DNA from 3 places in the Rhizobium sp. 01N424 genome. Region 3 is predicted to be linked to each of the others. Evidence: predicted binding sites of a transcription regulator. Region 3 holds the regulator's gene; each other region holds the start of a gene.
What was found. The regulator LexA, encoded in region 3, represses DNA repair genes until DNA is damaged. The targets are predictions, from matches to a motif close to TGTTCNNNNTGTGTTCNG.

Region 1 (3,278 bases), on a different contig from region 3:
CTCGTCCGAGATTGCGGCTGCCGCCGCGATCCGCGCGACACTTCGCTCGGGAACGTCGGAGGCAACAGGAGCGACGCGATAGACCCGCTGGCCGCGATTGCCGAAGATGTCAATCAGCGGCGTGATATCGGGCGTCTCCTCCTCGACCAGTGCGGAGACCTTTTGAAACTCTTCGAAAGGTTCTGCCCTGACGGCCACCAGGGTCAGCTTCTCAATTCCGAAACCCGGCTCGATTGTCTCAGTGCGGTCGCGAAAGAGCTTCTTCAGCCAAACGACATCACGCGACGGCTTTGCCGTTCCGGAACGAACGGCTTGGCGAGTGCCGTCGACCTTTTCGATAATCAGATCGGCGCGGCGAACACCAAGGCCATGGCGCTGAAGTTCAGCCACCAGGCGGATGATCAAATAGCCGACGTATTTGTCGATCGTCTCGGCGGCCCCGATGGGCTCGGCAAACACACGGCTGACCTCGATCAGCTCAGCGGCTCGGATAGGCTCGATTGGCTCTGCGATGCGTCCGAACATCTGGTCGAGCCGGCGGCCGATCTCAGGACCGAAACGAAGGGCGAGCGGCGCACGAGGTGTTGCCGACAGCTCTCCGATCGTCTTGAAGCCAAGCGTGTGAAGGTCGCCGACGATCTTGGACGAGAGCCGCAGCATTGAGAGCGGCAGCTTCTCGACGGCACGTACGGTCTCGCCCACTGGTACGATCACGCTCTCCTGCCGAGTTGCCCGGGCGCAGGCGTGTGCCGCCCCCCACGTGTCGGCAATAGCAACGCGGGCCGACAGCTTTTTGGCGCGGAAACGGTTGGCGATCCCGGAGACCATCAACGGCTCCCCGCCCTGAAGATGATCGGCCCCCTCGGTGTCCATGATGATCCCGTCAGGGGCATCGACAGCGACGAGCGGCGAATACTGGCCCAAGGCCCAGAGGGTGATCCGTTTGAGTGCCGCTGCGTCGGCCACCGGATCGGCGTCGACCAGCATCAACCCATGAAAGATCGCCTGGGCCTTGGCAGCAGGCATACCGACACGGACGCCCGATTTCCTGGCTGCAGCATCGGCGCCCGATACCCACCTTTTCGACCCACTGCGGGCGATCACGGCGATGGCCTGCTCAACGGGAATAGAAGGATCGGCTCGCCTGATCCTGTCCGTCGCCAGCTCCGGAAGATAGATTGATACGACCCTTGGCATCACACGCTCCTACGAAATACTCAGCGCACTCGCCCGCTTTCACTCTTATAAGCTCTAACCGCCACTGTGCTCGACCGACGCCTTGCACAGGAAGCTCCTCGCTCGGAGTGACACTCACCCGCCACCGCGTGGCCGAAGCCGTCGGCTGGCCGAAGTCCCTGGCTTCTGTCTGTCGTCGCCAGCGCCTGACGATCAGCCCCATGGTTCCAGACTTCTCCGCGGCAAGCTGAAGGCGACGCGACTTGGTCATCGGCAACCGCACCAGCTCGCCGACCACGGCACCCAGACCGCCATAGCCCAGGGCCTCCTCCATGTTGGCGATGACGTCGTCCTCGCTGGCGGACTCGACAAAAACGACCCGCTTCGGATGGAGGCCCGCCTGCGCCAGCGCAGGGAAAAACAGGTCCGGTCTTGCAAGGCACCAGACAATCTGGCCCGTGGTGCGGGCAGCAATGCCAGCTACGAAAAGTGCCGCCGCCGCGCCGTCGACAGTTCCCGCGCCGCCGCCGGCAAATTCATGCAGAGCGCCATAGGCCAAGCCTCCGCCTGGCAGGCGATCATCGATGTCGGGTATGTCGAAGGGTAGGACCCGCTTCGGACGCGAAGATGGACCTTCGAGATGCTGAATGCGTTCCCGAAGCTCGGAGATCACGAGATTTGCGGCACCGTGCGCCAAAATTGACCTCTGTCAAAAGCGGGTTTCCATTCTGCACAAAAGCAAGTATGTTCCTTGTTTGTTCCTGATTGGCATTTGAGTCAATCGTCATGTTTGGGCAGATACTCGTGGTCCAACATTCGTCCACAGCGGCTCGACGCGCGATCAGGAAGCAAAATCAATGCGGTAGAAAGAGCTCATCCACAGATCGGCAAAATGACAAAGATAAGAAAAAATTCCTTTAAAGATGGGATTATTCTCCGTCAGGTTCGATGCAAGGTTCTCATTGTCGCATGCCGGGCATGCGGTCGCAGTGACGAGATGAATCGCAAGGCAGTTGTGCAGCGGCATGGCGCGGCAATCCCGATACGTAACTTGCGTCGCCGGCTGGCATTGGGATGCGAGAGAATGAATGCCGCCGACGGGATAGACAGGTGCCAGCTCGATGTGGCGGCGAAGCCGGAAACCAGGGAGGCCTGATGCGAGCCGCTGGTGGATGGCGCATGATGTGGAATGAGTGATGAGTGCCGAACCGGACAACCCCGCAGCAGAGCGAGTGCGCAAGATCATTCACGTTGACATGGATGCCTTCTATGCGTCGGTGGAACAACGCGACAATCCCGAACTTCGTGGAAAGCCGATCGCCGTTGGTGGCGCTGAGGCCCGCGGCGTCGTCGCAGCCGCAAGCTATGAGGCACGCGCGTTCGGCGTGCGTTCGGCAATGCCATCCGTGACGGCCAAGCGAAAATGCCCGGATCTGGTTTTCGTCAAGCCGCGATTTGACGTCTACAAGTCGGTCTCCCTCGATATCAGGGCGATCTTTTCCGAGTACACGCCGCTGGTCGAGCCACTGTCCCTGGATGAGGCTTATCTCGACGTCACCGAAAATCTCAAGGGAATAGAAATCGCAACCGAGATCGCGCTCGAAATCCGTGAAAAGATCAAGGCGGTGACAGGGCTCAATGCGTCAGCCGGCATTTCCTACAACAAATTCCTGGCTAAGATGGCGAGCGACCTCAACAAGCCAAACGGACAGGCAGTTATCACGCCGAAGAATGGTCCGGGCTTTGTGGCAGCGCTGCCAGTGAAGAAGTTCCACGGCGTCGGACCGGCGACAGCCGAGAAAATGCTGCGCCTCGGCATTGAGACCGGTGCAGATCTTAGAGGCAAGGATCTTGCGTTTCTCGTCAGTCATTTCGGAAAATCAGGACCCTACTACTACGGGATTGCCCGCGGCACCGACGACCGCCAGGTCAAGCCTGATCGGGTTCGCAAATCTGTGGGCGCCGAGGACACGTTCGCGTCCGACATTCATGCCTATGGCCCGGCAATGGATGGCATGATGCCGCTCATTGCCAAAGTCTGGCGCTATTGCGAAGCAAACAGCATTGCCGCAAAGACCGTAACGCTCAAGGTCAAATATTCC
Region 2 (3,278 bases), on a different contig from region 3:
CAGCATCAACGGCCATGCCTGCAACGGGCTCTCCGACGACAAGCGTACCGCGATCCGCCGCAGCGAGATCGGCTTCGTCTATCAGTTTCATCACCTGCTGCCGGAATTCTCGGCGCAGGAAAACATCATGATGCCGCAGATGATCTCAGGCCTGGCGCGCAAGGAAGCTGCCGTGCGCGCCCAGCAGCTCCTCGAATACATGCGCATCGGCCATCGCGGCGCCCATCGACCGGGCGAACTGTCCGGCGGCGAGCAGCAGCGAGTGGCGATTGCCCGCGCCGTTGCCAACGCGCCGAGCCTGCTTCTCGCCGACGAGCCGACCGGCAATCTCGATCCGGAAACGGCAAACTACGTCTTCGATGCGCTGGAAGCGCTGGTGCGCCAGTCGGGCCTCGCGGCCCTGATCGCCACGCATAACCACGAGCTTGCGCGCCGCATGGACCGCCGTGTGACGATCACCGACGGCAAGGTCGTCGAGTTCTAAAGGCGGATCAGGCCGCCGCGATAATCGAGCTCGTAAGCCCGCCGTTCCTCGACGACGATCATCTCCAGGCCGCGGAAATGCCCGCAATCGCCCTCGCTTCGGTCGATATACAGGCCGAATTCGTGGTCGTATTCCATGCCGCCGAGAAAGCGTTTTTCACCGCCATAAAGCGCCGAGAGCGCTGCCTTGATCACGGCCCCGGCGCGGCTACCGTCGATCAGCCGCGGCTCGATGATATGGCCGAAGTAGTTCATCGCCCAGACGGGCTCGCCGTTCAGCCAGACCGTCTCCTGGCCGGCGAAATCGGTGCCGCCGAAATAACTGTCGAGATAGCGCCATTCGCCGCGCTCATAGCCGATATCCTGCGATCCCGGCCGGCAGGCCGCGATCTTTGCCCCGCCGCCGACATAGGCCTGCGATTTTGCCTCGACGATGAAGTCGTTCAAGAGAGTGAGATACATGCCGCGCCTCCTGCGATATGTCTCGCAGACGCAACGATATTTGTAAAGAACAAAAAGAGAACAAGCGTCAGTTGCCGCAGATCGACTGGCCGGTTTCGTCCTTCCAGTCGGTGATGGCGATAACGCGGGGCTCCGATGTCTGATCCTTGCCCCCTTTCTGCAATTTACCCGTCAGCGCATTGTAGTCACAGGTGCCGCCCGCATCCGGGTCGAGCGTATCGTAATCGCTGTAGGTATAGCCGGCGACGACGAACTGGCCGTTGCGATAGGCGAGCGTCAGCGTCTGTTCCCAGCGGTCCCGGCCGATGGCGCTGTTTTGCGAATGGACGGCGATCGACGATTTTCCGGCGGCCTTGATCGATGGCTCCTGGCCGTAGATCCCGTCGATGGCCGTGCTGCCCCAGATCTTGCCGGGTGCGCTGGCCGCAAGCCGCAGCAGATCGTGGTCGTCGCGCAGATAGATGTAGATGCCGAGCTGATCGTCTTCGGCATCCGCCGCGGCCTCGGCAAGCACTGCCAGATCAGGCTTGCCGTCGCCGTTCCAGTCGCCCACGGCCGCATCGACGATGCGGGCGGGGCCAGCATCGGAGGCAACAGCGGCCTGGGCCGAAAGCAGGGCGGCGGTAAGGATGATCAGGCGCATGTTTCTCTCCGGTTCCGCGTTAACCAAACAGAAAACAATCCTGTTGACAACGGAACAATAGCGGAACAAACTAAAAACATAACGAGTAAAGGAGAGCCAAATGACTGACATGATCCGTGACGTCGCAGCATTCACCTCCATCGCAATGTTTGTTGCCAGCTTCTCTCTGATCCTGATGGCGATGTAATTTTTCAGGGGACCGCATGGCTGCCATGCGGTTCCGGGCAGGGACTTCTTCTGGACATCTCCACGGCCAGGACCGACAATGGCACCGATTCATACGGGCGATTGAAGGGACGTGTCATGGCGGATGCAGAGGGCGGATTTATCGGCGGGACGCCGGGTTTCGTTCATCTGCGCGTACACTCCGCCTATTCGCTGCTCGAGGGTGCGTTGCCGCTGAAGAAGATCCTCTACAAGGCTTCGGGCGACAGCCAGCCGGCGATTGCCATCACCGATACAAACAATCTCTTCGTCGCCCTCGAATTCGCCCAGAAGGCGATGGACGAGGGGCTGCAGCCGATCATCGGCTGCCAGATCTCCGTCGATATGGAAGATGGGCTGGAAGTTGAAAAGCGCGGCGGCCAGCAGATGATGGGCAAACTGCCCGCGATCGTCGTGCTGGCGGCAACGGCTGCCGGTTACGAGCGCCTCGTCGATCTGGTGAGCCGCGCCTATCTCGGCGGTGAAGACAATCAGGCGGTCCACGTCCGCGCCTCCTGGCTCGAGGAGGCCGGAACCGAGGGTCTGATCGCGCTCACCGGTTCGCTTGGCGGCCCCATCGATATGGCCCTGAAGCAGGGGCATATGGCGCCGGCGGTTTCGCGCCTGTGGCGTCTCAAGGCGTTGTTCGGCGACCGGCTCTATGTCGAGTTGCAGCGCCACGGCACCTATGACAAGCGCCACGAGCAGAAGATGATCGGCCTTGCCTACGAGCACGATCTGCCGCTGGTGGCGACCAACGAGGCCTTCTTCCCGGCGCGCGACGACTATGACGCGCATGACGCCCTGATGGCCGTGGCGCACAACGCCATCGTCTCCGACGACAGCCGCTTCCGGCTGACTCCGGATCACTATCTGAAGAGCCGGGCGGAAATGGCCAAGCTGTTTGCCGATCTGCCGGAGGCGCTGGAAAGCACGCTGGAGATCGCAAGGCGCTGCTCCTTCGTTCTGCAGACCCGCAAGCCGATCCTGCCGCGCTTTACCGGCGCCAGCGACGGCGCCGACGAAGCCGATCGCGCCGAATCCGGCGAATTGCGCCGCCAGGCCGTCGAAGGCCTCGATATGCGTCTGGCGACGCTCGGGATGTCGCCGGGCTACGAGGAGAAGGACTATCGCGACCGGCTAGAATTCGAGCTCAGCGTCATCGAGAAGATGAAGTTTCCCGGCTACTTCCTGATCGTTGCCGACTTCATCAAATGGGCCAAGCTGCAGGACATCCCGGTCGGCCCGGGCCGCGGTTCCGGTGCGGGCTCGCTGGTTGCCTACGCCCTGACGATTACCGACGTCGATCCGCTGCGCTTCTCGCTGCTGTTCGAACGCTTCCTCAATCCCGACCGCGTGTCGATGCCCGACTTCGATATCGACTTCTGCCAGGACCGCCGCGAAGAGGTGATCCGCTACGTGCAGAAGAAATACGGCCGCGAGCAGGTGGCGCAGATCATCACCTTCGGTTCGCTGCAGGCGCGTG
Region 3 (3,278 bases):
ACCGGCGCTTTCGCCGCCGCTCTCGTCACGGACGAGCGCCGCGCCATTTCGAGCGAGACGACCGAGGCGCTGCGCCAATCCGGGCTTGCGCATATCATTGCCATTTCCGGTCTCAACATGGCGCTGTCGGCAGGCATCTTCTTCGTCGGCTTCCGCAGCGTGCTCAGCCTGTTTCCGGCTGTCGTCCAGGCCTATCCCGTCAAGAAGATCGCCGCAGCCGGTGCGCTTGCCGCCGTCACCGCCTATTTTCTGATCTCGGGCTTCGCTGTCTCTGCCGAACGCGCCTTCATCATGATGGCGATCATGCTGGCGGCGGTCTTCTTCGACCGGCCGTCGATCAGTCTGCGCAACGTCGCCCTGTCGGCGCTGGTGATCATTATCCTCTCACCCTCGGAGATCATGGGGCCAAGCTTCCAGATGTCCTTCGCCGCGACACTGGCCCTCGTCGCGGGCTATGCGCTCTGGAAGGAGAGGCCGGTGCGCGACCGGCCCTTCGCAAAGTTTCGCGCCGTCAGGATGCTGTCTTCCGCCGCCGCGTTCTTCGGCGGCATCCTGCTGACCTCCGTCATCGGCGGCTTCTCGACTGCATTGTTCTCGGTCGAGCACTTCCACCGGCTGACGGCCTATGGCCTGCCAGCCAATCTCGCCGCAATGCCGATTATCTCCTTCATCATCATGCCGTTCGGCCTCATTGCCATGCTGCTGATGCCCTTCGGTCTCGATGCATGGGCGTGGCAGGTGACGGGTTTCGGGCTCGATCTGGTGATCGCCATCGCCAGGACGGTTGCCTCATGGGGCGGCGATATCGGCGTCGGGCGCCTGGCGTCTTGGTACTTTCCCGCGGCGGTGACAGGTTTCCTGCTGCTGACTTTGCTGCGCAGCCGCATGCGCCATCTCGGCACCGCGATCTTGATGGCATCGACGACAGCCGCCGCGATGTTGGGAGGTCCTCCGCCGCCGAAAATCGTGATTGCCGAGGACGGGAGCATGGCGGGCATCGTCAGCGACAACGGCCTCGCCACCAATCGCGAGCGGCCACCGGGCTTCATCTTTGATCAATGGAGGCGCGCTCTGGTGATCGATAAGCATCTGTCACCGGCGTTCCCGGCGCTCCCGGATATTCCCACCGCACCGCGCGGTGAAAGGCTGAAACTGACGGAGGCACAGCAGAACGACACCATGAACGCGATCAAGGCCAGTGCGACGGGCGAGCGCTTCTCATGCGTGAAAAAGGCCTGGTGTACAGCGAAGCTCGACAACGGTTCGATCCTGACCGTGATCGAGAATGCGGCGTTCCTTGGCCCAGCCTGCGACATATCCGATATCGTCGTCACACCGGTTCGCCTGCGCTTCGATACCTGCCGCTCAGGCGCCCTGCTTTTCACCGGGGAGACACTGCGGAAGACAGGCGCTGTCGAGCTTCGTTTCCCCAATGGGATCGCCGAAATCACCACATCATTCGAGGGTCTCGATCGTCCCTGGACCCGCCACCGCGCCTATGACTGGCGCAGTGGAGCTTTTGGTGAAAGCGAACCGCTCAGTGATAGCGGCGGATAAGGCCGACGAGCTTACCCTGAACCTTGACGCGGTCAGGTCCAAAAATGCGGGTTTCGTAAGCCGGGTTGGCGGCCTCGAGCGCAATGGACGCGCCCTTGCGGCGGAAGCGCTTCAGTGTTGCCTCTTCGTCATCGACGAGCGCAACGACGATATCACCGGCATTGGCGGTATTGGTGTTGCGGATGATGACCGTGTCGCCGTCGAAGATGCCGGCCTCGATCATGGAGTCGCCCTTGACCTCAAGAGCATAGTGCTCACCGTTTCCGAGCATGTCGGCGGGAACTGTAATGTCGTGGGTGTTCTGCTGGATCGCCGAAATCGGCACACCGGCTGCGATCCGGCCCATGACCGGCACGGAGATCGACGTGTGATTGTCCTCGTTCGCCGGCTTCGGCGGCGCGACCGGCTGCGGCTTGCCGAGGCTGCCTTCGATGACGCTCGGCGAGAATCCGCGGCGCGGCTGAATGCTCGGGCTGTAGGCTTCCGGAAGCTTGATGACCTCGAGTGCGCGCGCCCTGTTCGGTAGGCGGCGAATGAAACCGCGCTCTTCCAACGCGGTGATCAGGCGATGGATGCCCGACTTGGAAGCCAGGTCGAGCGCGTCCTTCATTTCGTCGAAGGACGGCGGTACGCCGGACTCTTTCATCCGCTCGTGAATGAAGAGGAGAAGCTCCTGTTGTTTGCGCGTCAGCATCGAAGTCTTTCCCCAGATTCGTGAAACAAAGCCAGAACGGACACTATATGTTCCATATGTGTTCCGCAAGTGCCTAAATATTGGTAAAACTTCCGATGATTTTTCGTCGTTTTTGAAAGTTTATTTGCCGGATTGGTGATCCACGCTTGCGCTTTGCCGGGCAGGGAGTGCAAATCTCTGCCGGCTTCACCGGAGGGAACCGCCATGACGCATCCGCTCGATCATCTGGTACTGCCCGTCACCCATATAGATGTTGCCCGCGAGCGACTCGGCCGTCTCGGTTTCACCGTCGCGGCCGATGGCCGTCATCCGTTCGGAACGGAGAATGCCTGCGTCTTCCTTGCCGACAGGACCTATCTCGAACCGCTCGGTGTCGCCAACCAGGCGGAGTGCGACGCGGCCGTCGCGAAGGGCAACAGCTTCGTCGCCCGCGATCAGGCCTTCCGCTTCCGCTGCGGCGATGACGGCTTTTCGGCTGTTGTCTTCGGCACCGATGATGCCGATGCGGACAAGGCTTCCTATGACGGCGCACAGCTGAGCGGCGGTGATATGGTCGAATTCTCGCGGCCGATCGTCATGCCCGACGGAACACAGGCGACAGGCGCCTTCAAGCTCGCCTTTGCCGCCGATCTCCGGGCACCCGATGTCTTCTTCTTCGCCTGCCAGCGGATCAACGCCTTTCCGGCCGATCGCAAGGCACTGGAAACCCATGCAAACGGCGTCACCGGCATCAGCGAGATTGCCCTGAGCGCTGAGGATCCGCAGGCCTTCGCCGAATTTCTGGAGACGGCCAGCGGTGGAGTGGAGCCTAAGGAGGCGGCACTCGGCCTATACTTCGAATTGCCGAACGGGAGACTTTCCATCTTCTCGAGCGAGGGCATGGAGGCCTATTTCGATGCCGAGCCACTTGTCACCGATAACGGCCTCAGGGCGCGCGCAATCGTGTTTTCGGTCGGTGATCTGGCCGTGACAGCGGCGCATTTGGCTGCTAACGGGATCACCCATGTCAGTATGAACAATCGTCTGC

Region 1: a site for LexA is predicted at 1,922-1,939, ahead of AC1DNK_RS23835 (ImuA family protein). Genes of this name have one in related genera too.
Region 2: a site for LexA is predicted at 1,650-1,667, ahead of dnaE (DNA polymerase III subunit alpha). Genes of this name have one in related genera too.

Annotation. Positions count from the first base shown of each region.
Region 1 covers NZ_JBFTRK010000011.1:81,556-84,833, reverse strand. Annotated here, with positions in the region: gene AC1DNK_RS23840 (Y-family DNA polymerase) at 1-1,197, opposite strand, end outside; gene AC1DNK_RS23835 (ImuA family protein) at 1,118-1,873, opposite strand; gene AC1DNK_RS23830 (hypothetical protein) at 2,018-2,203, opposite strand; gene dinB (DNA polymerase IV) at 2,373-3,278, shown strand, end outside.
Region 2 covers NZ_JBFTRK010000005.1:268,947-272,224, forward strand. Annotated here, with positions in the region: gene AC1DNK_RS16095 (ABC transporter ATP-binding protein) at 1-484, shown strand, start outside; gene AC1DNK_RS16100 (DUF5680 domain-containing protein) at 481-945, opposite strand; gene AC1DNK_RS16105 (hypothetical protein) at 1,013-1,588, opposite strand; gene dnaE (DNA polymerase III subunit alpha) at 1,892-3,278, shown strand, end outside.
Region 3 covers NZ_JBFTRK010000007.1:96,119-99,396, reverse strand. Annotated here, with positions in the region: gene AC1DNK_RS18345 (ComEC/Rec2 family competence protein) at 1-1,557, shown strand, start outside; gene lexA (transcriptional repressor LexA) at 1,538-2,251, opposite strand; gene AC1DNK_RS18335 (VOC family protein) at 2,456-3,278, shown strand, end outside.